DNA from 2 places in the Mycobacterium sp. NGS66 genome. Region 2 is predicted to be linked to the other one. Evidence: riboswitches for the same ligand, from Rfam matches in the RefSeq annotation. Region 2 holds a riboswitch; the other holds the start of a gene.
What was found. Region 2 has a riboswitch for magnesium ahead of AC5Y2L_RS21065 (PE family protein). Riboswitches for the same ligand answer to the same signal wherever they lie in the genome.

Region 1: linked by a shared signal. The riboswitch ahead of AC5Y2L_RS03720 (hypothetical protein) and the one ahead of AC5Y2L_RS21065 (PE family protein) in region 2 are both predicted to bind magnesium.

Annotation. Positions count from the first base shown of each region.
Region 1 is NZ_JCALCG010000001.1:750,604-765,124, forward strand. Features, by position in the region: gene treS (maltose alpha-D-glucosyltransferase) at 1-91, opposite strand, end outside; gene AC5Y2L_RS03675 (S1C family serine protease) at 192-1,253, opposite strand; gene AC5Y2L_RS03680 (nuclear transport factor 2 family protein) at 1,363-1,833, opposite strand; gene AC5Y2L_RS03685 (TIGR03668 family PPOX class F420-dependent oxidoreductase) at 1,876-2,283, shown strand; gene AC5Y2L_RS03690 (elongation factor G-like protein EF-G2) at 2,437-4,584, shown strand; gene AC5Y2L_RS03695 (FadD7 family fatty acid--CoA ligase) at 4,588-6,111, opposite strand; gene oxc (oxalyl-CoA decarboxylase) at 6,232-7,944, shown strand; gene AC5Y2L_RS03705 (L,D-transpeptidase) at 8,137-8,892, shown strand; gene AC5Y2L_RS03710 (hypothetical protein) at 8,962-9,552, opposite strand; gene AC5Y2L_RS03715 (NADP-dependent oxidoreductase) at 9,688-10,626, shown strand; gene AC5Y2L_RS03720 (hypothetical protein) at 10,700-10,918, opposite strand; M-box (ykoK) riboswitch at 11,150-11,324, opposite strand; gene AC5Y2L_RS03725 (O-methyltransferase) at 11,398-12,057, shown strand; gene AC5Y2L_RS03730 (acyltransferase family protein) at 12,061-14,061, opposite strand; gene AC5Y2L_RS03735 (CaiB/BaiF CoA transferase family protein) at 14,273-14,521, opposite strand, start outside.
Region 2 is NZ_JCALCG010000012.1:179,342-193,862, forward strand. Features, by position in the region: gene AC5Y2L_RS21010 (MgtC/SapB family protein) at 1-105, opposite strand, end outside; gene AC5Y2L_RS21015 (DUF732 domain-containing protein) at 206-523, opposite strand; gene AC5Y2L_RS21020 (PPE family protein) at 520-1,923, opposite strand; gene AC5Y2L_RS21025 (PE family protein) at 1,948-2,247, opposite strand; gene AC5Y2L_RS21030 (PPE family protein) at 2,266-3,516, opposite strand; gene AC5Y2L_RS21035 (DUF732 domain-containing protein) at 4,388-4,711, opposite strand; gene AC5Y2L_RS21040 (PPE family protein) at 4,790-6,196, opposite strand; gene AC5Y2L_RS21045 (PPE family protein) at 6,208-7,446, opposite strand; gene AC5Y2L_RS21050 (PE family protein) at 7,514-7,813, opposite strand; gene AC5Y2L_RS21055 (PPE family protein) at 8,506-9,717, opposite strand; gene AC5Y2L_RS21060 (PPE family protein) at 9,815-11,026, opposite strand; gene AC5Y2L_RS21065 (PE family protein) at 11,042-11,341, opposite strand; M-box (ykoK) riboswitch at 11,630-11,801, opposite strand; M-box (ykoK) riboswitch at 12,216-12,386, shown strand; gene AC5Y2L_RS21070 (NRAMP family divalent metal transporter) at 12,828-14,521, shown strand, end outside.

The sequences.
Region 1 (14,521 bases), on a different contig from region 2:
GTTCGACGACCCCGCCCTCGACGTGACTGCCCTCTGGCGAGTGGTGGGAATGGTGCTCGACAACCTGGACAGCGCGGTCTGCGTCGTTCATCAATTCCACGATGCCACGTGTACCCGACGCGCGTCGTGCGGAATCATGCCCGGAACATGGTTAGTCACAATCGAATTGGCGGACGGGCAGTATACCGACCTCAGGCTGGGGGCCCATCTCCCAACACGACGTTCACCGTGCGGGTCTCGCCGGTCTTGGTGCGCAGGGTCACCGCGATCGTGTCTCCGGGGTGATGCGGGACCAGCACATCAGCCATCGCAGTGGCCGAGGTGACCGGGACTCCGTCGACAGCGGTGATGACGTCGCCGACGCCGATGCCGGCTCCCGCGGCGGGGCCGGTGGCGACGACGCGTTCCACCCGCGCACCGCCCCGGTTATCCACGACACCGATGCCGAGGAAGGCCGTCGGGCCGATGTGCACGGTGTTCGAGCCGGCGCCGCCGCGGATGGCGTTGGCGACTCCCATCGCCTGACCGATTGGAATGGCGAAGCCCTGTCCCCCGGACATCTTGTAGCTTTCGGTGGCCGCCGTGTTGACGCCGACGACCTGCCCGGCCTGGTTGACCAGCGGCCCACCTGAGTCACCCGGCTTGATCGGGGCGTCGACCTGGATCAACCCGCCCAGCGTCTCGGTGGCCCCGGTCAGGGTGTCGGTGGCCTGCACGGTCTGGTTGAGCGCGACCACGCGCCCGGACACCGCCGTGGGCGCTCCCCCCGCGCCACCGGCGTTGCCCAGCGCGACCAGCGGCTCACCGACCGTCACCCCGCCGCCGATCGCGGCCGAGGGCAGGCCGCCGGCCCCGCGCAGCTGCAGCACCGCGACGTCGTGGCTGCGGTCGTAGCCGATCACGTCGACGCCGTAGGTGCGGCCGTCGGCGACGCTGAACGCGCTGATGTCGGTGGCGCCGGAGATCACATGGTTGTTGGTCAGCACCACGCCGTTGGGGTCGATGACGATGCCGGTCCCCGCGCCGACCGCGTTGTTGTAACCGAACCTGGTGCTGATGTCGACAACCTGCGGCGCAACCGTCGACGCGGCGTCCAGCGGTAGCAGAGGCCGGTCGGCGAACCGGTCGAGCGCCACCGTCCCGGGCGGCGCGGCCTGGGCCGGCGCAGTGGCCAGGCCCAAGGCCAGCCCGGCCGCGGCCAGCACGCTGACCAACCATGACCACCTGAGGAAGCGGTGGTGCGCTTTGCTCATCGGAGTAACCTCCTGCGTCGGGGAAGAACCAGAATTGTCTCAGCCTTCGGGTCTGGGCTGCACGGCAACATCTAGATCACCGTAGTCCAGGTAGCCAACTCGGTCGCTTTCAAGCAGTGTCACCGGGCGTGGGCCGGATGGGATGGGTGAGGTGGTGACTGACGTCACCGACCATGTCGATGAGCGTGAGGTCGCGGTAGGAATAGCGCCAATCGTCGTCGACGCGTTCGAAGCGGTCGTGGTAGCGGCCGGCGACGATGGTTTGCAACGGAAACCCGTCGGTCTGCTGCAGCACCATGTAGTAGCTGCGGCACTCGGCCGTGCCGGCTGCCTCGTTGATGTCGATGATCGGGTTGCTTACCACGTGCTTGGTTCGGGGCGTCCCGTCCGGATAGAGCCGGATCAGCGACGTCCAGATCCCCAGCAGCCGGGTGGCGTCGACGGTGTCGCGGTCTGGGTCGGGGCCGCCGATCCGGATGCGGGCGTGCTCGAACAGCTCGGCCGCTCCCGCCAGGTCGCCGGTGTCGATGCATTCGGCATACCGGTAGAGAAGGTTTGCGATCTGCGCCTCGGCCTGCATGGGGCCAAGTTAACGCAGCCGCAGCCCTTCTAAGCTGGTTCGGTGAGCCAATTCGATCTGGCGGTCAGGTTCGCAGGTTCCCCGGTGGCGCGGCTGGCCACCGTCACCCCCGAAGGCAAGCCCCACCTGGTTCCGGTGGTGTTCGCGGTCGATCAAGACCGCATTTACACCGCCGTAGACGCGAAGCCCAAGACGACGCAGCGGCTGCGCCGGCTGACCAACATCGAGCACAATCCGCACGTCAGCCTGCTTGTCGACCATTACGCCGAGGACTGGACACAGCTGTGGTGGGTCCGGGCCGACGGCGAGGCCACGATCCACGCCGGCGACGAGGTGGCGCGCACCGGATACCGGCTGTTGCGGGCCAAATACGTTCAGTACCAATCGGTTCCGTTGAATGGTCCGGTAATCGTGGTCACGGTACGCCGCTGGGCCGGCTGGCAGGCCTGAGCCGTTCAGCCGCGATGCATGCCGCCCGACCCTTGTGTTGGGCGGCGGTTCGGGGAAAAGTTGCTTACTGCCTTCTGTGGTCTGGAACACACCGGAGGGACCCTGCCCGGTTGCGGGTCGATCGAAGCTGCCCGGGAGAACTGGAGGAATGCCATGGCGGACAGAGCGAGTGCTTCCCAGGGAGCGGGAGCGGCTCCCACTGCGGACGGCCCAGGGGGCATTCGCAACGTGGTCCTGGTCGGGCCGTCAGGGGCCGGCAAGACCACCCTTGTCGAGGCCTTGCTCGTCGCGGCCGGCGTCCTGAACCGTCCGGGTTCGGTGAGCGAGGGCACGACGGTCTGCGACTTCGACGACGCCGAGATCCGCCAACAGCGCTCGGTCGGCCTGGCGGTGGCGTCGCTGTCGTACGACGGCGTCAAGGTCAACCTGGTCGACACCCCCGGGTACGCCGACTTCGTCGGTGAGTTGCGGGCCGGACTGCGGGCGGCCGATTGCGCGCTGTTCGTCATCGCCGCCAACGAAGGGGTCGACGAACCCACCAAATCTCTGTGGCAGGAATGCAGCCAGGTCGGCATGCCCCGCGCGGTGGTGATCACCAAGCTCGACCACGCCCGGGCGAACTACGCCGAGGCTCTGGACGCGGCGCAGAATGCGTTCGGCGACAAAGTCTTACCTCTTTACCTGCCGACCAGCGACGGTCTGATCGGACTGCTGTCACAGACCCGCTACACCTACTCCGCCGGCAAGCGCACCGTAGGCCCGCCGGACCCGGCGGATGCCGACCGCATCGAGGAGGCCCGCGGCAGCCTGATCGAGGGAATCATCGAGGAATCCGAGGACGAGTCGCTGATGGACCGCTACCTCGGCGGCGAGACCATCGACGAGTCGGTGCTGATCGAAGACTTGGAGCGGGCCGTTGCCCGCGGTTCGTTCTTCCCGGTCATCCCGGTGTGCAGTGGTACCGGGGTGGGCACCCTGGAGCTGCTCGAGGTGGCCACCCGCGGCTTCCCCTCGCCGATGGAACATCCGCTGCCGGAAGTCTTTACGCCGGCGGGGGCTCCGCATGCCGAGTTGGCCTGTGACCCCGATGCGCCGTTGCTGGCAGAGGTGGTGAAGACGACGTCGGACCCCTACGTCGGCAGGGTCAGCCTGGTCCGGGTGTTCTCCGGGACCATCAGGCCCGACGCGACGGTTCACGTGTCGGGCCATTTTGCGTCGTTCTTCGGCGGGTCCAACGGGTCCGGGAGCAGCCACCCGGACCACGACGAGGACGAGCGCGTGGGCGTGCTGTCGTTCCCGCTGGGCAAACAGCAACGGCCGGCACCGGCGGCGGTGGCCGGCGACATCTGTGCGATCGGCAAGCTGAGCCGCGCCGAAACCGGTGACACCCTGTCCGACAAGTCCGAACCGCTGGTGCTGAAACCCTGGACCATGCCCGAACCGCTGCTGCCGGTGGCCATTCAGGCGCACGCCAAGGCCGACGAGGACAAGCTGTCGGTGGGCTTGGGCCGGTTGGCTGCCGAAGATCCGACGCTGCGGATCGAGCAGAACCAGGAAACACACCAGATAGTGCTGTGGTGCATGGGCGAAGCCCACGCCGGTGTGGTGCTCGACGCGCTGGCCAACCGCTATGGGGTGACCGTCGATACGGTGGACCTTCGCGTTCCGCTGCGAGAAACGTTCGCGGGCAAGGCCAAAGGCCACGGCCGGCACATCAAGCAGTCCGGCGGCCACGGCCAGTACGGGGTGTGCGACATCGAGGTGGAGCCGCTGCCGGAGGGTTCGGGGTTTGAGTTCGTCGACAAGGTGGTCGGCGGGGCGGTGCCGCGCAACTACATCCCCAGTGTGGAGAAGGGTATTCGCGCGCAGATGGAGAAAGGCGTGCACGCCGGTTACCCGGTGGTCGACCTGCGCGTCACGCTGTTCGACGGCAAGGCGCACAGCGTGGACTCCTCGGACTTTGCGTTCCAGATGGCCGGCGCGCTGGCGCTGCGGGAGGCGGCCGCCGCGACGAAAGTGGTTCTGCTGGAACCCATCGACGAGATCTCGGTGCTGGTGCCCGACGATTACGTCGGCGCGGTCATGGGTGATTTGTCCAGTCGTCGGGGCCGGGTGCTCGGCACCGAGGCCGCGGGGCACGAACGCACCGTGGTCAAGGCCGAAGTGCCTCAGGTCGAGCTGACCCGGTATGCGATCGACCTGCGCTCGCTGGCGCACGGGGCCGCGTCGTTCACCCGTTCGTTCGTCCGCTACGAACCGATGCCCGAACATGCGGCCGCCAAGGTGAAAAGCTCGGCGTGACAGTCAGGTCGTGCCTCCGAATTGCTGGGCCACGGCACGTCGGTCCAGCGACCCTTTGGCGGTGTGCGGCAATACGCTGACCTCCTGAAAGCTGGCCGGCACCTCGAACGCGGCCAACCGCTCGCGGCAGAACGCGGCGAGTTCGTCGGCTGCCGGCGCGGGCGACACGCGCGGGACGACCGCGGCGGCCACCGTCTCGCCGTACATTTTGTCCGGCACACCGAACACCGCTACCTCCAACACATTTGGATGGCCAGCGAGCACGCCCTCGACGCGTTCCGGGGAAATCTTCTCGCCGCCACGGTTGATCAGTTCCTTGATCCGGCCGCGGATGCACAGGTCACCCGCCACCGACAGTGATCCCAGATCGCCGGTGCGCAGCCATCCGTCGGTGAAGTTGGCCGCGGTTATCTCCGGGTCGCCGAGGTAGCCGCGCACCACCGTCGGCCCGCGCAGCCACACCTCTCCGACCGCGCCCGCATCGAGCGGATGCCCGTCCGGCCCGGCGATGCGGATCTGTGGGCCGGTGGAGCGCCCGACCAGACCGGTTGCACCAGAAGGGCTTTCGGTGCTGTCGATGCTGGTGGTGCTAACTTGGTGGGTGGCCTCGGTCATCCCGAACGCGCACACCACCGGCGCCGAGAACTCGTCGTGCAGCGCTTGCGCGGTCTCCGGGGTGAGCGGCGCGCTACAGCTGCGGATGAAGCGCAGCGTGGCTCTATGGGTGGGTGATTCGCTTTTGGCGCGTTCCAGCAGGATCTGGTGGATGGTGGGCACCGCGGTGTACCAGGTGGCCCCGACCGCCGCGATGTCGTCCCAGAACGTGTGCGCCGAGAATCGCCCGCCGGCCGGCAGCGACACCGTCCCGCCCGATGCCAGGCTGGACAGCAACGCGGCGACCAGCCCGTGGCCGTGATACAGCGGCATCACCGCGACGGTCGCGTCCTGCGGCCCGAGGCGATAGCCGGCGACGATGGCCCGGATCGAGGTGGCGATGTTGGCGTGGGTCCACGGGACCATCTTCGGCAGGCCCGTCGTCCCCCCGGTGAACATGATCATCGCGTCGTCGTCGCGCAGCCCGTTCGGCGCCGACGCCACCTGGTTCGGTGCGGTGTCAGCGTCGAGGTGGACGCGGTCGCTGGCCACCGAGACCCGCCAGCGCAGCAGCGCCGGTTCGCGCTGATCGTCGGACGCGTCGCCGTCGACCAGCACCACCCGCGCGCGGGCCGCCTCGGTCCGGGCGCGCTGGTCGCCGACGGGCAGGGCCGGGTCCAGTGGGACGACGATCAAGCCCGCCCGGGAGGCCGCCAACAGGCTGACGACGAACTCGGCGTTGCTGCCGGCCCGCAACGCGACCCGATCACCCGGTTGCAGGCCCTGCCGCTGAAGGTGGCCGGCCAGGTCGTCGACCAGGCGGACGAGGTCGGCGTAGCTGATCGTTGTCCGATCGGACCCGACGACGAGCGCTGCGGCTGCCGGCCGCTGGGTGGCGGTCGCCTGGACCAGGTCGGCAATGCGCGCGTCCATGCCCGACAGTATGGCTGCGTGACGCGGTTGCTCGAAATCGACGCCAGCGCGACGCCCACTCGCAAAAGTTCGCGCTAGCGTCGACTTCGCGCAGCAGTGTGGGAACCGAAGGAGTCGCTCATGTCCAGCAAGACCGACGGCTTCCACCTCGTCGTGGACGCCCTCAAGGCCAACGACGTGGCCACCATTTACGGCCTGGTCGGCATCCCGATCACCGATCTCGCCCGTGTCGCCCAGGCATCCGGCATCCGTTTCATCGGTTTCCGGCACGAAACTTCGGCCGGTAACGCGGCCGCCGCCGCCGGGTTCTTGAACCGACGCCCGGGTGTTTGCCTGACGACGTCCGGGCCTGGTTTTCTCAACGGCCTGCCGGCCTTGGCCAACGCGACTACAAACTGCTTCCCGATGATCCAGATCTCCGGCTCGAGCCGGCGGCCTCTGGTGGATCTGCAGCGCGGCGACTACCAGGACCTCGACCAGCTCGGCGCCGCAAGGCCGTTCGCCAAGGCGGCTTATCGGATCGGCCGCGTCGAGGACATCGGGCTCGGCGTCGCGCGGGCCGTTCGCACCGCGAGCTCCGGCCGCCCGGGCGGCGTCTACCTCGACATCCCGGGCGAGGTCCTGAGCCAAGCGATGGCGGCCTCTGCCGCCGCCGGCACGATATGGCGCGTCGTCGACCCGGCTCCGCGGCAGCCGCCGGCACCCGAGGCGGTCGATCGCGCGCTGGAAGTGCTCGCGGGGGCGCAGCGGCCGCTGATCGTGCTCGGCAAGGGCGCGGCCTACGCGCAGGCTGACGACGTCATCCGGGAATTCGTGGAGACCACCGGGATGCCGTTCCTGCCGATGTCGATGGCGAAGGGGCTGCTGCCCGATTCGCATCCGCAGTCCGCGGCCGCGGCGCGATCCTTGGCGATAGCCCGCGCTGACACCGTCCTGCTGGTTGGCGCCCGGCTCAACTGGCTGCTCGGCCATGGCGAGTCTCCGCAATGGTCGGCCGATGCCACGTTCGTCCAAATCGACATCGCCGCTGCGGAATTCGATAGCAACCGGCCGATTGCCGCACCGGTGAGCGGCGACATCGCCTCGGCGATGTCCGCATTGCTCGACGGCGTGCGCGCACGTCCCGTCGTCGCTCCCCGGCAATGGGTAACCGAGCTCACTGAGCGAAAGGTGAGCAACGAGGCCAAAATGCATCGTCGGCTGGCAGAAAACCCCCATCCCATGCGGTTCTACAACGCGCTGGGCGCCATTCGCGCTGTGCTGCAGGATAATTCGGATGTCTATGTGGTGAACGAAGGGGCCAACGCATTAGACCTTGCCCGGAATGTCATCGACATGGAATTGCCGCGGCATCGGCTGGACACCGGGACTTGGGGCGTGATGGGGATCGGCATGGGCTATGCAATCGCCGCCGCGGTCGAGACCGGCAAGCCGGTGGTGGCGATCGAGGGGGACAGCGCATTTGGGTTCAGCGGCATGGAGATTGAGACCATCTGCCGATACCGACTGCCGGTGACCGTCGTCATCCTCAACAACGGCGGCGTCTATCGCGGTGACGAAGTCGCGGCCGTCGGCGAAGACCCGGCGCCGACGGTGCTGAGTGGGCAGGCTCGGCACGAGCTGATCGCGGAGGCATTCGGCGGCAAGGGATACCACGTCACGACGCCGCACGAACTGCGCTCGGCGCTGTCTGAGGCGCTCGCGACGCAGGGACCGTCGATTGTCAACTGTGTGCTCGACACGGCTGCCGGGGTGGAAAGTGGCCACCTGGCGGGCCTCAACCCGGCCAGTGCGGCCACCCGCGCGCCGAGTTCGGTCGGCGCCGACGGGTGACGGTCGGCAGTACCCGGTATCGGGGTGGAAGTCGTCCCGGACGTTCAAACGGAGAATTCCCCCGCCGCGGGCTGCCGAGCGCCGCTAATATTGCGGCCAAGCTAACAGACGAGTGTTTGCTAGAGATATCTATAGGGTAGAGCCGACTAGAATAGTTCCATGTTCATCGCACCATCTCGGAGAGTGAAGCCCTTGCGTCGAGCAGTTCGTTATCTGTTCGTTATGGTCGCAATCTCGGCGATGACCATGGCAGGACCGGTCACCCGCAGCGTTGCGGCGGTTCCCGCACCCCGGCCGGTTCCGGGCGTGGAGTCGGTTTTGCCGGCCAACGGTGCGGTGGTCGGGGTGGGCCATCCGGTTGTGGTGACGTTCACCGCCCCGGTTGCCGATCGTGCCGCGGCCCAGCGGTCCATTCGCGTGCTCTCTCCGAGCAACTTGACCGGACACTTCGAATGGGTCGAGAACAACGTCGTGCAGTGGGTGCCAGACCACTATTGGCCCAGCCATACCCGCGTCTCAGTCGAGGTACAGGGTCTGGGCACCGGCTTCGAAACCGGTGATGCATTGCTGGGCGTCGCCAGCATCTCCGCGCACACCTTCACCGTGAGCAAAAACGGCGAGGTGCTCCGCACGATGCCCGCGTCGATGGGTAAGCCCAGCCGCCCGACGCCTATCGGCAACTTCAGCGCGATGTCCAAAGAGCGCACCGTCGTGATGGACTCCCGCACCATCGGTATCCCGCTGAGCTCACCCGACGGCTACCGAATCGTCGCCTCGTACGCGGTGCGTGTCACTTCGAGCGGCGTTTACGTGCACTCGGCCCCGTGGTCAGTGGACTCGCAGGGCTACGCCAACGTCAGTCACGGTTGCATCAATCTGAGTCCGGACAACGCCGCCTGGTACTTCAACATGGTGAACATCGGCGACCCGATCAACGTGGTTGCTTGACCATCGCCGCGCTAACCGCAACGGCCACAGGCAAATTCCAATATTTCGTCGAAACGTGCTGCGGCCGAGTCAGTTTGGCAGTTTGCCCTTCAACGCGGCGTCCTGCTTACGGCCGATATCTTTTGCAAACTCGGGATCCGTCGGGTCGTTGGGCGCGCTGTCGAATTCCAGGCTGACCAACGCCTTGCCCTGGGTGAACAACAAGACGGTCACCGCTTGGGAATTGTCCGGCGCCGCCCCGGAGATGATTGCCCCGCCGTCGCCGACGTCGGCGGGCTGCCAGGTGCCGGTGACCTTGCTGGCGTAGTTGTTCTTGGTGTTCTCGAGTCCTAACTTCGCCGTCTTGGCTTCATTGACCAGCAAGATGCTGTCGCCGATGCGGCGGCTGTTGTCCCCGTTGGTAAACAGCTGCGAGACACCTGGGGCGCCGTTCGGATTCTGCACCGGGTCGGAGGCGCTGAAATCCTGGCCGATATCGGTCACCGGGATCAGCAAATTCGTGTAGTCGGCCTTCGGTGGATATGGCGGGCCGGCCGACGTGCTCGGGGCGATGGACGGCAACGACCCTGGGCTCTCACCGGGGCCGCAGCCGGTGGTCGCGGCGCTCACCACGACGGTGACCACCGCGCAGCCGGCGAGTGTTTTCCGAGAAAGCTTCATGGCATTCCTTCCAAACCCGTCACCAGTGTGCCGCGGCGCCTGACGCTACTGGGAATCGTGGGCGGGAACAAGGGCGCCGCTCCCGCTGTTGCGCACCGGCATGGGCCGCGATTATCGGCAGGTTAGGAGTTCACAATGACGGCTGCAGTGGCGCGCGCCGTACGGTTCGACCGTTACGGGGGCCGGGATGTGTTGTACGTGGCGGACATCGACATGCCGACGCCAGGCCCGGGGGAGGTGGTGGTCGAAGTTCGCGCCGCGGGGATCAACCCCGGCGAGGCCGGCATCCGGGTGGGAGCGATGCACGAGATGTTCCCGGCCACCTTCCCGTCCGGCGAGGGCAGCGACCTCGCCGGCGTCGTGACGGCGGTGGGCCCTGGAGTCACCGAATTGGCGGTCGGCGACGAGGTGCTGGGATTCAGCCTCCGCCGGTCCAGCCACGCCACCCACACGGCCGTGCCGGTGGGCCAGCTGATCCGCAAACCTCCTGAATTGAGTTGGGCGGTCGCGGGATCGCTGTATGTGGTCGGCGCGACGGCCTACGCGGCGGTCCGGGCGGTCGCGCCCCAGCCGGGCGAGACGGTCGCCGTCTCTGCGGCCGCCGGTGGAGTCGGCAGCCTGGTCGTGCAGCTATTGGTCCTGCGCGAGGCGGTGGTCCTGGGTATTGCGGGGCCGGGCAACGCGGACTGGCTGCGCACGCATGGCGTCACGCCGATCGCATATGGAGACGGGCTGGCCGAACGGCTGCGGGACGCGGCGCCGGACGGGATTGACGCATTCATCGACCTCTTCGGTCCGGAGTACGTCCAGCTCGCCGTCGACCTCGGCGTCGCACCCGAGCGGATCGACACCATCATCTCGTTTCAGAAAGCCGCCGAGGTCGGCGCGAAAACCGAAGGCAGCATGGAAGCGTCGACACCGGAAGTGCTTTCCGAGATCGCCGGCCTGATCGCCAGCGGCGCCATCGACTTCGACGTCGCCGCGACCTATCCGCTGGAGCGGGTGGCCGACGCGTTCGAAGAACTCGAGCGCCGGCACACGCACGGCAAGATCGTCCTGCTGCCGAATGGCTGAATCACCCGCGAGCAGACGCAAAGTTCCCCGAAAGTGGTGTTTTCGGGGGACTTTGCGTCTGCTCGCCGTGGGATTAGCGGCGCACGGTGTCGGACGGATGCCCGCCGAGCGAGGCCGTGATCACCGCGATCGGCATGCGCGACACATACAGGTCGGCCCGCTGCTGCGGAGTAGGTGTGTGCCATCCACACAACCTTTTCGCCAGCAACCGCCCAGTGCGCAGCAGCGCGCGCCGGGGCGTCCGCGACGCCTTTTCAGCACCGGTAACACGGTGTGCAACAACGAAAGCCATGATTCATCTCCTGCCTGAACGTCGACCGGTTCATGGCATTTCAGAACGAAAAGCTCAGGCGGCTACGAGAATGCCGGAACCGGATCGGAACAAGATGGATTGCGGATAGGGACTATCGCTGGGACTCATCTCGCCCTCACCTCCTCACGGCCAGGACACACGCGGGTGTCACCACACTGCGCTGCACAGAAGAGGCAAACGCCCGGCGGGCATGTCATCAAACCCGCCGAACTTACACCCCTCTCGTTGGAGCTTTGGCACTGCACGGCGTATCTGGACCATCGCCCAGAAGCCACTTGGGCTCGACCCTTGGGTCCGGGAAGAGCTGTCCTGACCCGGGGCGTCTCTCGACGTTCGAGGTCAGTGGCCTGTATCCATGCAGACGCCTCACCTAACGAGGTGCATGCAGAAGCCATGCTCGCACTCTGACCCGTTGCTCGTCAAACGCTGTATGCGATGGCGCCCTAGGCTGTCGGATCATGGCCATCACATTGCAAGACCCCAGGATCGTGACCGCGCTCGACCGGATGTACACCGAGGCGAAGAACCAGATGTCGCTGTTGCGCGAGAAACGTGAAGAGCTGGGTCGTGCGATGACCACCGAAGAGCGCACCGAGGCGATGAGCGAGTTCTACATCCCGGTGACGCCCGAAGCCGGGCGGTTGCTGTACGCGCTGGTGCGCGCCACCCGCCCGGCCACCGTGGTGGAATTCGGGATGTCGTTCGGCATCTCCGCCATTCATCTGGCTGCGGCGGTGCGCGACAACGGCGACGGCCGGGTGGTGACCACTGAACTCAGCGAAACCAAGATAGCCGCGGCCAGAAGCACATTCGCCGAGACCGGCCTTGACGATGTGATCACTATTCTGGAAGGAGACGCGCTGTGTACGCTCGCCGACCTGGACGGCAAGGTCGACTTCGTCCTGCTGGACGGGTGGAAGGATTTATATCTGCCCGTGATCGAGTTGCTCGAACCGCGGCTGTCCGCAGGTGCATTGGTTGTGGCCGACAACACGAGCGCGGCCGACACCCAGCCCTATCTGGAGCGCGTACGCAACCCCGACAACGGCTATGTCAGCTTCAACTTTCTGGTCCGCGACAGCGACAGCATGGAAATCAGTTGTCGGGCAGGCGATTAGCAGCTATCGCAGTGACTCCTCGAGCCAGGGGGTCAGCCATTTGACACCTTCCGGGGTGAGGTGGACGCCATCGCTGCGTACCTTGATGCCGTCGACCTTGGCGGTGTAAACGCCGTCCGGGCATAGCTTTTTGTTCAGGTCGAGAATCTGGACATTCGGGTGGTGGGCAACCGTGTTGCGCAGCATGGTGTTCCACTGGTTGACGCGGTCCGGTTGGTCCTCCGGATACAGGCGGCCGTCGGGCTTTTCACCGCCCCGGCTGTACGGAACCGTGGCCACCACCACGCGCACGCCGGTGGAGCTCACGATGTTCAGCGCCCGCTCGAGCTCGGCGTTGAGGTACGCGTCGAAGGTCGGATCGCCGATGTGGGTCCACTTTCCTTCGTTGACTCGGTCGACGGTCTCCCAGCGGCCGATGATCAGCAGCGCGACGTCGGGCTGGTCGGTGTTGATCTGCTTCGACCACCTACCCGGCCAGGTGTCGCATTCCGGTCGCTGTTCCAGGGTTTGGCCGATGTACCGGTATGGAGTGCCGCGCACCAGGCTGCACCCTATGACGGTGTGGTCCAGGAACGTGAATCCCGGTGTCGCAGGCAGATAGTGCATCCAGGTCCACCCGATGGAATCACCGAATACCGAAACCGTGAACGGACGGTTGGGATCCCGAGGCCGCGGCTGAACGGCAGTCGGCGGCGACGGCGAAATGGCCGCGACGGCCGAAACCCCCGGCGGCAGGCCGACTTCCCGTAGCCCGGTGCCCGTTCCGACCGGAACGACCAGGATCGTTGCCGCCGCAGCGGATGCCACCGTCGCGGCGGCCAGCGGCAGCAACTGCACCCGCGCCGGCCGCCAACGGCGGATGGGTTGCTCGAGCAACCACCAGGACGCGGTGGCCACCGCCACCGTCGCGGCGCACCGAGCGGCGAACAGTGCGATGCCGGACCATCCGGTCCGTTCTCCGTTGAGCGTCAAAAAGATCGGCCAGTGCCACAGGTAGACGCCGTAGGAAATGCTGCCCAGGGCCACCAGCGGGCGCCAGGCCAGCACCCGGGCCACGATGCCGCGCTGCTCCATCGCCACCGGGGCTATCACCATGCCGGCCGCGACGGCCACCCCGATCAGCAAGCCATGACGGAACTCGCTCGCGCTACCCGTCGCGTAGTGGGTCGCCGCCGCCAGCCCGGTCAGACCGAGGATCGGCAGTATCCGGGCGATCCGCCGCCCCCAGCGGCTCCGGATCAGACACCAGCCCCGGTTCAATGCCGACCAATCCCGCACCAGGAGAGCCGCTGCGGCGGAACCGATCAGTAACGCCTGCGCCCGGGTGTCGGTCCCGAAATAGACCCGGTCGCGGGTGGCGTCGCAGGCTTGGAGAACAGTGACCGCGGCCGACGCCAGTGCGCCGAGCGTGGCGATCACGAAGATGGCGAACCGCACCCCGCCAACTGTGGCCCGACGGAAGTAGCGCCTGGCTCGTGTCGCCAGCAGCAGGGTCACCCCGATCAGCAGGACGGGCCAGACGAAGTAGTACTGCTCCTCCACCCCGAGCGACCAGGTGTGCTGCAGCGGAGAGGGCGGGGCGCCTTGCGTGAAGTAGTCCGTCTTCTGCGCTATGAACCGCCAGTTCGCCATCCACATGAATGCGGCGATCGCATCACCCCGCAATCCGGACAGCGACTGCGCAGGCAGCAGTTCACGGGCCGCGCCGACGGTGAGGACCATCAGCACCAGGGCCGGCAGCAGCCGTCGCGCGCGTCGAACCCAGAACCCGGTCAGCTCGATACGACCGCTGCGGGCCAGCTCGTCGAGCAGCAGTGAGGTGATCAGGAATCCGCTGAGGACGAAGAAGATATCGACGCCGATGAATCCGCCGCCGACACCGGGAATGCCGCCGTGCCCGACGAGCACCAGCGCGACCGCGATGGCGCGCAGGCCGTCCAACGCAGGGATGCCGTCGCGACGCTCGGACCGATCCCAGACAGCCCGCCGACGGACCCGGCGCACCGGCGCCACCCATCGGCGCCGAGGAGCAGAAAGTGCCGGCGCGGGTTGACTCCCGCCCGGCTCAGCGCTCGCGGTTAGCGCGCCCTGACCAATATGCCGTCCGGCGCCATCGTTGCTGCCGATACGTCGCTGCCCCTCCTCGTGATCTCAGCCAGCTTAGGTGCGACGCAGCCGAATTCACGGGAGACACGCTTAGGCGCGATATGAATGCCTAGTGCGGCTCGGCCGCCACGTCTACGGCCGCGAGCCCGAGCTCTTCGAGCACCTCTGCGGTGTCGGCGCCCAGCTCCGGAGCGGGTCCGGCGATACGGCCCGGAGTTCGGGAAAACCAGGTCGGCACACCGGGGAAGCGCACCGGGCCATGCGGGGTGTCGACGGTCTGGAAGAAGCCGACGGCGTTGAGGTGCTGATCGTCGAATAATGTTGCGGGACTGGACAGCGACGCCGCTGGAATCTCCAG
Region 2 (14,521 bases):
CCCGGCCATCCGCGCCCGCCATTGCCGCTCAAGACCGATGAGGGCGCCGCAGCCGGTTCCGACGGCCAATCGGAGCGCGAAGTCGGCGATGGTCAGCGTGTGCATCACACCGCACTTCCTTCCGATCCCAAGACGGCGACGGCAGCTAAGCAGATGCGGGTTAACAGCAAGTGGAGTCGAGACTAACCGGGGGTGCCGCGCGCGGCTAGCGCGACTTCGGCGTCAGGTGTTCGGGGCAGTACGCATTCGAGGCGATGGCCGCGAACCGGGCTGCCCCGTCCATCGTCATTCCGGGATTTTCGGTCTTGATGTCGTGCACAACCTGCAGACCCGTTTCGCCTCTGCTCATCATCCCGCACACCGCTTTGGCGGAGGTGATGACTTGCCCCGGACTGCTGTAGGTGAACCCGGCGTTCTCCAGCGCGGCCAAAAAGGCCGTGTCGTCGCCTTCCGGTTCGCCGTAGGCGGGTGCGGCGAGGTTGATTGCGGCAATAACGGCCACAAGCGCCAGTAGCCGTTTCATCGCGGTGAACTCGAATGCGCTTCGGGCAGGGTGACTTTGGGCTTGTCGCCGCCGGAGACGTGCACCGTGTGGATGCCGGGCTTCTTGGACAATCGATCGAGTAGAGCGTCCAGTCCGGCCTTATCGACATGCCAGTGCTGCACTGCCTCCGGTTCCTTCTGCAGCCTCGCGATGACGTCGTCGAGTTTGACGGGCTCGATGGTGCCCTTGCCGCCGTTGGCGCGCACGCGCGCCCCACTTCCGCTGAGTACTTGCGGCGCCACGCTGCCCAGGGCGCCTCCGGTCATGGCTCCCAAAGCCATTTGGCCGACCAGGCTTCCAGGGATTCCCGCGGCGGGGGCGGCGGCCAGGCTGGTGGCCGGCAACACGTCGGCGGCCATCCTGATCGCCGGAGTCGCCGATGCCCAGCTCGGTGGCACCGACAACCTGCCGACCATATTCGCGTCGCCCACACCCGCCGATACCGCGCTGGCCAAGCCGGCCGACCGCAGCCCAAGCCCAGCCCCCAACGATGATTTCGGAATGTCGACGGCCCCAGCAGAAGGGTTGTAGAAGTACTTGAACTCGGTCATGCCCAGGTTCGGCACGCTCATGATGTCATTGGCTACCGTGCTGAACCGGCTGATGTCGGCGAAAATCCCGAAAGTGTTCTGCCACAGCGGCCCGGCCAAGGGCGACCCCGTCAAGCTATTGAGCACCCCGTCCCAGAAGGCCATGTAAGCGCGGGCGGCATCGCCGAAAGGTCGCAGCAAGTCTGCGATCGGGTTGGCGGAGAGCGCCGCCGCCGCTGGCAGCGCAGTCGTCACTGCACTGGTGCCGCTTGCCGCACCGCCGGCTTCACCTACCGCGAGCGCCTGACTGGCGAGCCCAGCCGCATTGGTGGTTTGCGGCGGCTCGTTGAACGGCGTGAGTTGGGCGGCCGCCGCCGACGATGCCGCATACCCGAACATCGCCGCGGCGTCCTGGGCCCACATCTCCGCGTACTCGGCCTCGGCGGCTGCGATCGCAGCGGTGTTTTGCCCGAAGACGTTGGTTGCCAAGAGCATTGCCAGCTGGGCTCGGTTCGCCGCGATCTCCGGCGGTGGTACCACCGCCGCGAAGGCGGTCTCGTAAGCGCCCGCAGCCGCCCTGGCTTGGCCGGCCGCAACTTTAGCCTGCGCCGAGGTGACCGACATCCAGGCCACGTACGGCGCTGCCGCGGTCGCCATAGCGACAGCCGACGGGCCGCTCCACGCGTCGTTGGCCAGGCCCTCGACGATCGAACCGTAGGAGGCGGCCGCGGACTGCAATTCACTTGCCAGCGCATCCCAGGCGGCCGCAGCTGTCAGCATCGGTCCCGCGCCCGGACCGGTATAGATCTGGCCGGACGTGATCTCCGGTGGCTGGAACGCGAAAGTCATTGGCGCACAATTCCTTACTGCCCGCTAGCGGGCAGCGGCGGTATTGGCGGCCTCAGTGGCTGCATATGATGCGGCGCTGGTCGCCAGAGTGCTGACAAACATCTCGTGAATCGCCGCCGCCTGAGCGCTGACCGCCTGGTACATCTGCGCGTGTACGGCGAACTGCGCGGCCGTAAGGGCCGACACTTCGTCGGCGGCGGCCGGGACCACGCCAGTCGTCGGGGCCGCCGCGGCAGCGTTCTCCGCGCTCATCGACGCGCCGAGAGCGCGCAGGTTTTCGGCGGCAGCCGCCAGCATTTCCGGTTGTGCGGTAACAAAACTCATGCGTCGTACTCTTTCTCCCTAATCCGCCGGGACCACGATGATGGTGGCCGTCGTAGCTGTGTCAGTGGGGTTCGCTCCACCGCCGCCGGTGGCCCGGGCGCCGTTACTGACGGTATGCACACCAGCGCCCGCGAAGGCGCGTCCAGCCAGACTCGCCGCCGCCATCTCACCGAATAGAGCGCCTTGCGGTGCAGCCGAAACTGCCGGCACAGCACCCAAACTCGCACTCGGCAGGACCGAGGCGAACGTCTTCAGCACCGGAGCGGCGGTTGCCCAGCCTTGCGGAACCGAAAGCGAGCCGACCAGGGTCGCCCGGCCCATCGCTCCCGTCACCGCTCCCGCTCCCGAGTTCGGCGTAACCAAAGAAACGTAGCCGCCCCGCAGCGGCGAAAGCGCCCCGACGGCACCTTTGTCGTTGAGCAGTGCGGCAACGCCCGGCGCATTTTGCGACAGACCGAGTAACTGAAGTGCAAACAGCCACCAGCCGCCGCCCAAAACGAACGGAACAATTGGGCTGTAAGCACCGGTGATGGCTTGGAAAATGGAGCGGAATTCTGCCGAGATCGGGTAAAGGAAGTCGATGATCGACGCCGCCGGCGTCGCCGCCAGAGGGGCTGCCATCCCGAACCCTTGCAGCGCACCTGGAACCAATGTGACCAGCTGCGACAGTTCTGCCGAGATGTTCGACGCAGGTGAGGCGGCGGCTTGCGCAACGGCCCCGGCTTGACCGGCCGCAGCCCCGGGTGCAGTGGTCGGCGGCGGCTCGGAGAACGGTGTCAGCTGTGTGGCAGCCGCCGACGAGCCTGCATAGGCGTACATCGCCGCGGCATCCTGCGCCCACATCTCCAGGTATTGCGCTTCGGTGGCAGCGATCGCGGCGGTGTTCTGGCCGAGAATGTTGGTAGCGATCAACGTCATCAACAGGGTGCGGTTGGCTGCGATCATCGGCGGGGGCACCGTCGCCGCGAACGCCGTTTCGTACGCGACGGCGGCGACCTTGGCCTGCATTCCCGCCAGCTCCGCTTGCGCTGCCGTCGCCGTCATCCACGCCACGTATGGCGCCGCCGCGGTCGTCATCGCCATCGACGCCGGGCCCTGCCAGGACCCGACGGTCATCCCGTCGATGGTCGCGGCGTAAGACGCTGCGTGGGAATGCAATTGGGCGGCCAGCACGTCCCAAGCCGCCGCCGCGGCCAACATCGGCCCGGACCCCGGGCCGGCGTACATTCGCCCCGAGTTGATCTCGGGTGGCAGCGCCCCGAAATCCACAAACACGCCTATTACCCCGCTTCCGTCACGGCGCAGCGAGCGCCTGAAGCGGCTCGGCTGTCGCAGGCCAAGCCGATCCGGCCATCGTCTGCTCGCGAACGGCGCTCGCCCGCGCAGAGGTCATTGCCGAAAACTGTTTGCTAGCAGCGTAATTCGCACCCAACACAGGAGCGGCTTTGCGTGCGCGTGGGGCGGTGACCGCCAGCCCGATCCTCGCCGAGTTGTCGACGGCGGCTGCCGCAGACTCCCGTTGCGCGGGCACAAATGACATGAACTTCCTCCCTGATGACCAGCTGTTGGCGCCGTGTCGGTGGCCTCGATCAGCCCACCGCACGCATTCCAGCGGGTCTTAGATGGCCGCCATGGTAATCACGGTCTTGCACGCTTGTCGGCGACGCAGGTGTAGTTCATAGCAAATCCATCAAATTGGCCGTCGATTCAGTGCTATCTGCGAACTGCGTGCCAATACGCCGTTGTTGCCCCGCAAACTCCGGCCCGGCGCGGTCGGGGTACTGGCCAGCGGCACTGCGCTATTCGCAAGCCACTACCGAGTAGCTGGGACAAGCAGCGGCGGAAGCTCGGCAGCGCACTGACGGTGATAGCTGCAGCGATAAATGACCGGGCAAACAGCAACTCCGGAAAGTATTGATATGTGCTATCAATCGCTTTTTGGTCGATATGCGCACTTGCCAGGCGTTATTGTCGCCGCTGCGACGATTACCCGGGGATTATTTGAATTATATGTGGCCGCTTCGCGAAACCCGGCCTGAATTATTCCGGCATGCGTTGGTCGACGACTCGGGTCGACAGCTATGTAGTGATCGAAAGCGTTGCCAACCAACGAGATTCGCAGTGACACCCCGAATATGCTTCAGGCCTTCGACAGCTGATGGGGGCAGTAGAACTTCGCGGCAAGCAGGGCGAATGTGCTCGCGTGCTCCATGGTGATGGCCGGGTTGCGGACCTTCAGGTCGTGCAGCAGCTCGAGGCCGGATTCGCCGTTGTCCAGACAGGTGCACACCGCTTTGGCCGACGCGATGGCTTGGTCTGGGCTGTTGAAACCGATGTCGTGATCGCGCAGGGCAGCGATGAATCCGGCATCGTCAGCGGCACCGTACTCCTGCGGTTCGGCATATGCCGGCGCGGCCACGCCGATCACGACCGAGACCCCAGCTAGAGCCAGCAGCATTCTCATGACTCACCATCCTGTCTACATTGAGAATTGCCGTCTTCCGAAAGCCTTGGCGGGAAGTACATTTCGCATGCCAATCCGCTAACCCAACTGAGCATCCGACGGCACCACCTTGGGTTTGCCCTTGCTCAGATGCACCGCATGTATGCCGGGTTTTTTGGCCAGTTGCTCGAGCAGACTGTCAAGGCCCTCTTCGTCGACGTTGTGATGCTGGACGCTTTCGGGTTTCTCCGCGATTTGCGCAACCATCCGTTTCAGCTTGTCCGGCGAGGTGGCGTCGTTGAGGTCTTTGAGCCGGGTCAGCCGGCCTCGTGCGCCGGCACCGGCCACGGCGCTGGGAGCCCCGGCCCCCAAGGCGCTGCCCAGCATCCCCGCGGCGGACATCGAACTGAACAGGCTTGCCTCGCCGAGCGCCGCGGCCGGCACCGCGTCGGGGCCAGCGGCCGACAATGCGGCGGCGACCATCCTGACGCTCGGGGTGGCCGTAGCCCAGCTCGGCGGCACGGTCAACTTGCCGACCATGACACCGCGGCCCCAGTCCGCCTGTACCGGGTTGGTTGCGCCGGTCAGCCAGCCGCGGCCCCAGTGTGGCGTCAGTCCGCCCGCCAATGCGTCTTTGGGCAGGTCGCCGAACGCCGTCGCATGAGGAGCGAATTTCAAGAACTGGGACGCGGGAAAGTTGACCAGCAGTCCGATGTCGTTGAATCCGGTGGTGAAGCTGAGCGGCGTCTTGATGGCGTTGTAGAGGGCCTCATACCAGGCCGAGCCGTTCGGCCCGAAGACGCTGTTGATCAGGCCGCGCATCGTGGCCGTGTACTCGGTGCTGAGGTTTGCTCCCATTTGGAGCAGGTCCGAGCCCGGGTTGGCGACAGATGCCAGCGACGACACCGCGGACTGGGCGGTGCCCGCCGAAGTGCCGGCGGCCGTCGTGACCGCGGCCGACTGGCTGACCAGGCCGGCCGAATTCGTGATCTGCGGCGGCTGGTTGAACGGCGTCACCTGGCTCGCGGCCAAGGCGGAGCTGGCGTAGTTGTCCATCGCCAAGGCGTCCTGCGCCCACATTTCACCGTATTGGGCTTCGGTGGCCGCGATCGCCGACGTGTTCTGTCCGAAAACGTTGGTGGCGACCAGCTGGGCGAGCAGGCTGCGGTTCGCCGCGATCTCCACCGGGGGCACGTGTGCGGCGAACGCCGCCTCGTAGGCGGCCGCCGCCGCGGAGGCCGAAGTCGCGGCCTCGGCGGCCTGCGCGGCGGTCGTCTGCATCCAGGCCAGGTAGGGCGTGACCGCGGCGGTCATGCTCATCGACGAGGGGCCGAGCCACGGCCCGCTGGCCAAGGCATCGATGACCGCCGTGTAGGAAGCCACCGTCGACTGCAGGTCCGTGGCCAGCCCGCTCCACGCGGCGGCGGCGGCGCGCATTGAGCCGGATCCTGGACCGGTGTACATCCGGCCCGAGTTGAATTCCGGCGGGAACGCTGCGTAAAACATGTCGGTAGCCCTCAGTCCTCGAGCGCCGGAATGACGATGATGGTGGCGGTGGCGGGGTCGGCCTCGGCGACGACACCGCCCATCGCCCTGGCGGCCGTACCGCTTGCGGAGCTGAACGCGGCAGCACCGAGGCCGCGCCCGGCCAGGCTGGACAGGGCCATCTGGCCGAAAACACTGCCCTCGCCGGCCATCGCGACCTCGGGGGCTGCCGCCAGGTTGGCGGGTAGTGCCGAGGCGAGCATTCGGATTTGCGGCGCGGCTTCGGTCCAGCCCTGCGGCACCGACAGGCTGCCGACCAGCGCCGACCGGCCCATGGTTCCCGACACCTGGGCGCCGGTGAGGCTTGCCGCCGGCACGTGCGGCGCAAGCTCGGTGGCCAGCGGAGCCAGCGCCCCGCTGATGGGTTTGGGCGGTGTGAAATACGCCTGGAGGCCCTGGCCGTTTTGGGCGTAGGCGTACGTCTGCCCGAACGACAGGAACGGGCCGCCGGGTATGGACGTGAGCCCCTGCAAGGAGTACGGACCCGAGGCGATGGTGGACATGATGGTGTTCCAGTTGGTCAGCTCCGTCGGCACCGCCGGCAAGTTGAAGATCGGCGTGACGCCGGATTCCAGACCCGAGAAGATATTCGCCGTGGCCGGCGCCGGCGTCGTCGACGAGAACGTCGCGTTCGCGAGGTTCTGCAGCACGCTCGGCAGGCCATTGATCAAGCCGCTCTGGGCGCTGGCTTGAGACACCGCCGCCGATTGCAGCGCGGTCCCCGCGCCATTGGTGGTCTGGGGCGGCTCGGTGAACGGAGTGAGCTGCGACGCGGACGCCGAGGAGCCGGCATAGGCGTACATTGCGGCGGCGTCCTGCGCCCACATCTCCATGTAATGGGCCTCGGTTGCCATGATCGCGGGGGTGTTCTGGCCCAGGATGTTGGTCGCGATCAGCGACATCAACAGTGCGCGGTTGGCCGCGATCACCGGCGGCGGCACCATCGCCGCGAACGCGGTCTCATAGGCCGCGGCGGCAAGTTTGGCCTGGGTGCCCGCCAACTCTGCCTGGACGCCGGTCGCGTTGATCCACGCCACATATGGCGTGGCCGCGGCGGCCATCGCGATCGAGCTGGGCCCGGTCCAGGGTCCCGCGGCGAGGCTTTCGATCGTCGCTCGATACGCGGCGGCCGTGGACTGCAATTCGGCGGCCAGCTCATCCCAGGCCGCGGACGCGGCCAGCATCGGCGCGGCCCCCGGACCGACATACATACGCCCCGAGTTGATCTCCGGCGGAAGCGCCCCGAAGTCTACAAACACCCCCGGTTACCTCCGGCCCTCACGTCGCGGCGACCGCATTGGCCGACTCGGTGGCCGCGTAGGATGCCGAGCTGGCCGCCAAGGTGGCGACGAACTGCTCGTGAATCGCCGCGGCTTGCGTGGCCATCGCCTGATACATCTGCGCGTGGGCGACGAACTGCGCCGCGGTCAGCGCCGAAACCTCGTCGGCGGCTGCGGGAATGACACCGGTCGTCGGCGCGGCCGCGGCTGCGCTTCCGGCGGTCATGACCGAGCCGATACCTGCCAAGTTCCCGGCGGCCGCCGCCAGCGCCTCCGGTTGGGTAGTCACAAAAGACATGGATGCCTCGCTAGAACTATTTCGGTCGGAAACTGTTTTTGGCGTTGTTGTATGAGTTATTGCCTGTAGTTCCTTAGACGGCCGCCATGGCCGCCAGGATCCGTCAACTTCGACGGCAATCAGCGCACCACCGGTTCGATCGCGCCAGATCGGCCAGTTATTCTGTGCTGTTAAAGGTCCCCGCTTAATACAGGGCCTATGGTGATCGGAACGTGTGCACAGAGCGTTCCCGCCAGGTAATCACGATGTAAAAAAGACATTCGAAAACCGGGACAATGCATGTGAGACGTAGGTCCGGGCAAACGCCTGGCTACGAGTAGCTGCAGCTCAGCGCCCGTCGATAATACGGTGTAGCAATACGTCTCGGGCAGCGGGAATCAACACCGCGATTAATCGACGAGATATTCATCACTTGCGCGTGTCGGGACGTCAGTTCCATCGACGAGGGCCGGAATGCCATTTCCAATCGCGCCGCAAGATAACTCGGCGCAGTGAGCTATTCAGCTGTCATCGAGGCTCGCTCTCGACACGAGCGAGTTTCGGCGGGCGATTACCAAATCGATAATCAACCAGCACGTGAATTTCTTGAGCGTACGTAGCCGTCGCCGTGAAGATGCTGATTTGCACCTGTTGGTTTCCTGTGAGTGGCGGCGGCGACCGGACGGGCTGCGGCACGCCTGGACCGGGTGTGTCTATCCGGCGGCCGGTGACCGTGTGACGAAGGACGGGCGGAAACCGTAGCGCGGGATGGCGCGGTCGTATCCCTGCCGGCCCATGCCGGCGCCGAACGGCACCGGAGGGGTGCTTGTCGTCAACGGCGAGGCACCGGTGACCGACGCGCCGGGAAGCGACGAAGACAGTGGGCTGTGCAGCGGGGCGGACCCGGCCCAGCTCGGAGGTACCGACAGCGGACCGACCATCCCCGCACGGCCGACGCTCGCCGACACGGCATTGCCAAGGCCGCCGATGCCGCTCATTGGTGCAGGGATTGCCCCACCAACCGCGGTTGTGGCTGCCTGTGCCGCCGCATCGCCGGCCGCGTTTCCGGCAGCTTGAGCGCTCAGCAGGCCAAGGAACGGCCCCACGGTGTTGCTCGGCATGTAGAACCCAGAGGCGAAGATGCTGTTCCACAGGGTGGCGTTGGGGCCGAAATTGTCCCAGAGCCAAGATGAATCCGGTCCGGCGCCGGTGGCCAGCCCCAGCACCGCCGTCTCCCCCGTCGTTCCAGTCGACGACGAAGGCGATGCCAGCCCGTGCAGCGCATTGGGCAGGGTGGCCATCACCTGTGACAGCGTCGCCTGCTGGGTGCCGGCCGGCGTGGCAGCAGCTTGGGCGACCGCGGCGGACTGGGCCGCGAGCCCGCTTGCCTGCGTGGTCTGTTGAGGCTGGAGGAACTGGCTCAGCTGGGTCGCGGCCGCCGACGCTCCGGCGTAGCCGTACATGGCGGCGGCGTCTTGAGCCCACATTTCGGCATATTGGATCTCGGTAGCCGCGATAGCTGGGGTGTTTTGACCGAAGAAGTTGGTCGCAATCAACACCATCAGCTGGGCGCGGTTGGCCGCGACGACCGGTGGGGGCACCGTGGCCGCAAACGCTGCTTCATATGCCGCGACGGCGGCCTCGGCCTGCCCGGCGGTTTGCTCCGCCTGCGCCGCGGTGGTGCTCATCCATGCCACGTAGGGCGCGGCGGCGGCCGCCATCGCCGTCGAAGCCGGGCCCAGCCATGCTTGGCCGGTCAGCTCCGCCAGGATTGAGCTGTAACTCGTTGCGGTAGAAAGCAATTCCGCTGCCAACCCATTCCACGCCGACGCCGCGGCCAGTAGCGGGCCCGGCCCCGCTCCGGAATACATCCGAGCCGAGTTGACCTCCGGGGGAAGCATGGCGAAATCCAACAGTGCAGTCATCGCTAGCCTCCTCCCGTTCAGCCAGGGGCCTCAGTGGCCGTGTCGGCGCTCGTGCTTGAGATTCGTGGTTGGTAGCTGGTGAAGTGCGTGAGACGCGCTATCCAGCAGCGGGTGGCCGCGCCACGAACGTGGGCTTGAAGCCGTATTGCGGTACGCTGCGGCCCATTCCTTGCGCGCCCATGCCAAACGGCACTGCGGGCATGCCCGCTGCCATCGCCGGTGGCGGGGCCATCATCGGCGTAGCACCCAGCGCGGACGACAGCGGACCTGCTGGGGCCGCCCCCGCCCAGCTCGGCGGGACCGACAACGGGCCCACCATGGCCGCTCGGCCCAGGTCCGCCGATACGGCGCCGCCCAAGCCGCCAAGACCGGCCAGGCCGCCGGGACCGGCGACAGCTTCACCAAGCGACGTGGCCGCCTCTCCCACGGCTTCGCCGGCCGCGGCGCCGGCCGCTTGGCTGCCGAGCAGGCTCAGAAATGGCCCGATGGTGTTGCTGGGCATGTAGAACCCGGACGAAAAGATGGTGTTCCAGATGTTTGCGTTGGGCCCGAAGTTGTCCCAGAGCCACGACGAATCCAACCCCGACCCGGACCCGGTCAAGTCACTCAAAATCCCCGTCGCCCCGGAGGTCCCCGTCGTCGACGGCGCCGCCATGCTCTGCAGTGTCTTCGGCGTGGCAGAGATCAACTGGGACAGTGTGTTTTGTCCGGTACCGGCTGAGGTGGCGGTCGCTTGGGTGACGGCGGCGGACTGAAGGGCCGGCCCGCCGGGATTAGTGGTCTGCTGCGGAGGGGTGAATTGGGTCAGCCGGGTCGCCACAGCCGACGAGCCCGCGTATCCGTACATGGCGGCGGCATCCTGCGACCACATTTCGGAGTACTGCGCTTCCGTGGCTGCGATCGCAGGAGTGTTTTGGCCGATGACGTTGGTGGAGACCAGCTGTGCCAGCTGGGCGCGGTTTGCCGCTATCTGAGGCGGAGGCACCGTGCCGGCGAATGCGGCTTCGTAGGCCGCTGCTGCGGCCTCTGCCCGGGTGGCGGTCTCCTCGGCCTGTACGGCGGTGGTGTTCATCCACGTCACATAGGGCATGGCCGCTGCGGCCATCGATGCCGATGCCGGGCCCTGCCATTCTTCGTCCGTCAGCGCCGAAAGCACCGAGCCGTACGACAATGCGGCCGAGCGCAATTCAGCAGCCAGCGCCTTCCAGGCCGATGCAGCGCTCACCATCGGGGCCGCACCCGCCCCGGAATACATCCGAGCCGAATTGATTTCCGGCGGGAGCATGGCGAAGTCCAGTACTGCGGTCATCTTTCGCCTTCCCCTTCAGCTGGCTGCGATGGCATTGGCGGCTTCAGTGGCCGCATAGGATGTGGCGCTGGCGCCTAACATGGACGTGAACATCTCGTGGATTGCCGTCGCCTGGGCGCTCACCGCCTGATACATGGCGCCGTGCGCGCTGAATTGCATTGCGGTCAAAGCCGATACTTCGTCGGCGGCTGCGGGGGGCAGGGCGGTGGTCATCGCCGCCGCGGCCACATTCTGTGACGCCAGCCCGGATCCGACTGCATTCAGCTGAATTGTCGCCGCAGCCAGCGCTTCTGGATGCGTCACCACATATGACATCGGACTTCTCCTCACGGAAAGCGGTGTGACGCAGGCCTTTTGGGCCACCCTGGTCGCTGCTTTCCGCGCACCCCATCAACGCACGTGCGAATTGATCACGTGCGGAAGGACTTCGGGGTGTTAACGGACCGCGGAACTAGGGCCGGGGTCGGATCGCCACGAAATGGTCATCGATCTGGAATACGGACTATCGTCGGGACTCATTTCGCTCTCACCTCCTCGCGGCCAGGGCGCACGGGGGCGCCGGTGCTGCACGCGGGGAGAAGTGCCTGAGCAGAAATCTCAGGCACGGCACCCCTCTCGTCAGAGCTTCGGCACTACGCGGCGTATCGGGCCGAAGCCGGAAGCCACTTGGGCTCAACCCTTAAGCCGGGAAGAGCTGTCCTGACCCTGGGCGTCTTTCGACGTTCGAGGTCAGTGGCCTGTATCCACGTAGACGCCTCACCTAGCGAGGTGCGTACGAGAGTCTATGCTTGCACCCGCAGTGCCGTGAGTCAACCCAGTCGATCGCCATGCATTTGCCGCGCTACGCTCGGCCAACGCGTCCGGTGGCTGACTGCGGGATACCGGCGACGACGGAAAGCGTTGATCGGCACGATATGTCGGATGGCCCGACAACAATGTTCGGCTCCTCGAACTCTGCCTCACCGGCCATCCCACAGTCGACGACCCACCCGGCAGTCATCACTGTGCTCAACCCCAGCCGGCCGCCGCGGGCTCCGGCACCAGCTATCGGGTTCGCGACCGCGTTCGCATCGCAAACTCCCTCAGTTGCATTGCGCCCCTGATCTTTTCGTGACCAGACCGGTCGCCCGCGGACCGGTCGGATAATCGGAATTGACGAGTGGTGGGTCGGGGTGCAAGATAGTGCTCGTATGCACCTCGGTAGGTGAGGCGTCTACACGGATACAGGCCACTGACCTCCAACGTCGAGAGACGCCCAGGGTCAGGACAGCTCTTCCCGGCTTAAGGGTTGAGCCCAAGTGGCTTCCGGCTCAACCGGATACGCCGTGTGGTGCCGAAGCTCCGACGAGAGAGGTGCCGCGTTCGGGATTCGCCTGGATGCGCATCTCTCCCGGGCAGTTGGTAGGCACCGCGTGTGCCATGGCCGTGAGGAGGTGAGGGCGAAATGAGTCCCGGCGATAGTCCGTATCCCAGATCCGTCTTGTCCCGATCCGGTTCCGGCCTGGCTCCGGCCGCCTGAACTTCTCGAGCGCCCGTCGAACTACCGCGCTTAACGCGTGGGGTTGCCGCGCGCTCCGATGCGGGTGTCGCGTCGAGTAAGACGAGCCGATCGGGCTCCCCCGTTGGAGCAGATCATGGCTTCTGTTGTGCCACACTGTGTTTCATTGCTGCGAGGCTTCAGTGCTGCGAGGCTTCAGCGCTGCGAGGCTTAGCGGGTCGCGGTCAAGCCGAGCGGCCAACCCTTACTGACTGACTTTCACCCATCGTTCCCAGCACGACTCTTTGCGATAGCGAGACATTCATGGCTTCCATTTCGACCGAGGCACTCGGTGGTGTCGGCGCGTCTGCGACCACGAAGCGCCCTGCATCCCAAGCCCTGACCCTTGCGGCACCGGCGGTATCACCCGGCACTTCCGGTTCGGCGGCGCTGGATTCGGCGCATGTCGGGGACATCATCGGCGCCTTTGGCCGTATCGGTCGAGACGTCAGGCAGGCCGGCCACAGTCGTTGGCAGCGATTGCGATTGCTGATGGTCATCACCGGTCCCGGGCTGATCGTGATGATCGGCGACAACGACGCCGGCGGTGTTGCCACCTACGCCCAGGCCGGCCAGAACTACGGCATGAACCTGTTATGGACACTGGTACTGCTGATCCCGGTGCTGTACGTGAACCAGGAGATGGTGCTCCGCTTGGGGGCGGTCACCAGGGTTGGGCACGCGCGGCTGATTTTTCAGCGATTCGGCAAGTTCTGGGGCGCCTTCAGCATCGGTGACCTGGTGATCCTCAACGCGTTGACGATTGTCACCGAATTCATCGGAGTATCACTGGCACTCGGGTTCTTGGGCTGCCCGAAAATCATCGCGATACCGGCCGCCGCGGTGCTGTTATTCGCGGTCGTAGCCGGTGGCTCGTTCCGCCGCTGGGAACAGGTGACATTCGTGCTGATCGCGGTGAACGTCGCGATCATCCCGCTCGTGCTGTCCGTGCACCCTGCGCTCGGCCCAAGCATGCGTGGCCTACTGCCCTCACTGCCCGGGGAACCAGACTCGGTCGTGCTGATGGTCATCATGGCGATTGTCGGTACCACGGTGGCGCCATGGCAGTTGTTCTTTCAGCAGTCGAACGTCGTTGACAAGCGAATCACGCCGCGCTGGATGCGCTATGGCCGAGCCGATCTGGGTATCGGCATCGTCGCGGTCATCGGTGGAGCGATCGCGCTGATGGCGGCGACGGCGTTCGGCCTCGGCGGTTCGACCGCCGCCGGTAGCTTCATTGACGCCGGCGCGGTCGCGTCTGCGCTGTCCAGTCACGTCGGCCACACGGTCGGCGTGCTGTTCGCGATCATTCTGTTGGACGCGTCGCTGATCGGAGCAAATGTCGTGGGACTGGCCACCACGTACGCCCTCGGTGATGCCTTCGGCAAGCCGCACTCGCTGCACTGGAAGATCACCGAGGCCCCGCTGTTCTACGGCAGCTATGCCGCCCTTCTTGCGGTATCGTCTGCGGTCGCGTTCAGCCCCGATCACGTCCTGGGCCTGATCACCCAAGGTGTCCAGGCCCTGGCCGGGGTGCTGCTCCCGTCGGCGACGGTGTTTTTGGTTCTGCTGTGCAACGACCGCCCGGTGCTCGGTCCGTGGGTGAACACCTTCCGCCAGAATGCCTTGGCGTGGCTGATCGTATGGTCGCTCGTCGTGCTGTCGCTGATGCTGACCGCGGTGACGTTCTTCCCCAAGCTATCCACTGCGACGTTGATCAGTGGCCTCGCTATCGGGGCGGTGTTGGGAATTGTCGGCGCCGCCATCGTCTTCGCGGTCGGCTGGTTCGCCGATCGGCGCAGCGCAGAATCGATGGAAAAGGTTCTCAGCGCAGCGGGTTTCGAGCGGGTGAGCATCGACGAGCTGCCGAAGTTGACCCGCGCCGAACGTCGGGCCCTGCGCGACGAGGTGCGGGCAAACTGGACCATGCCCTCCTTGGCGACGCTGGATCGCCCCGT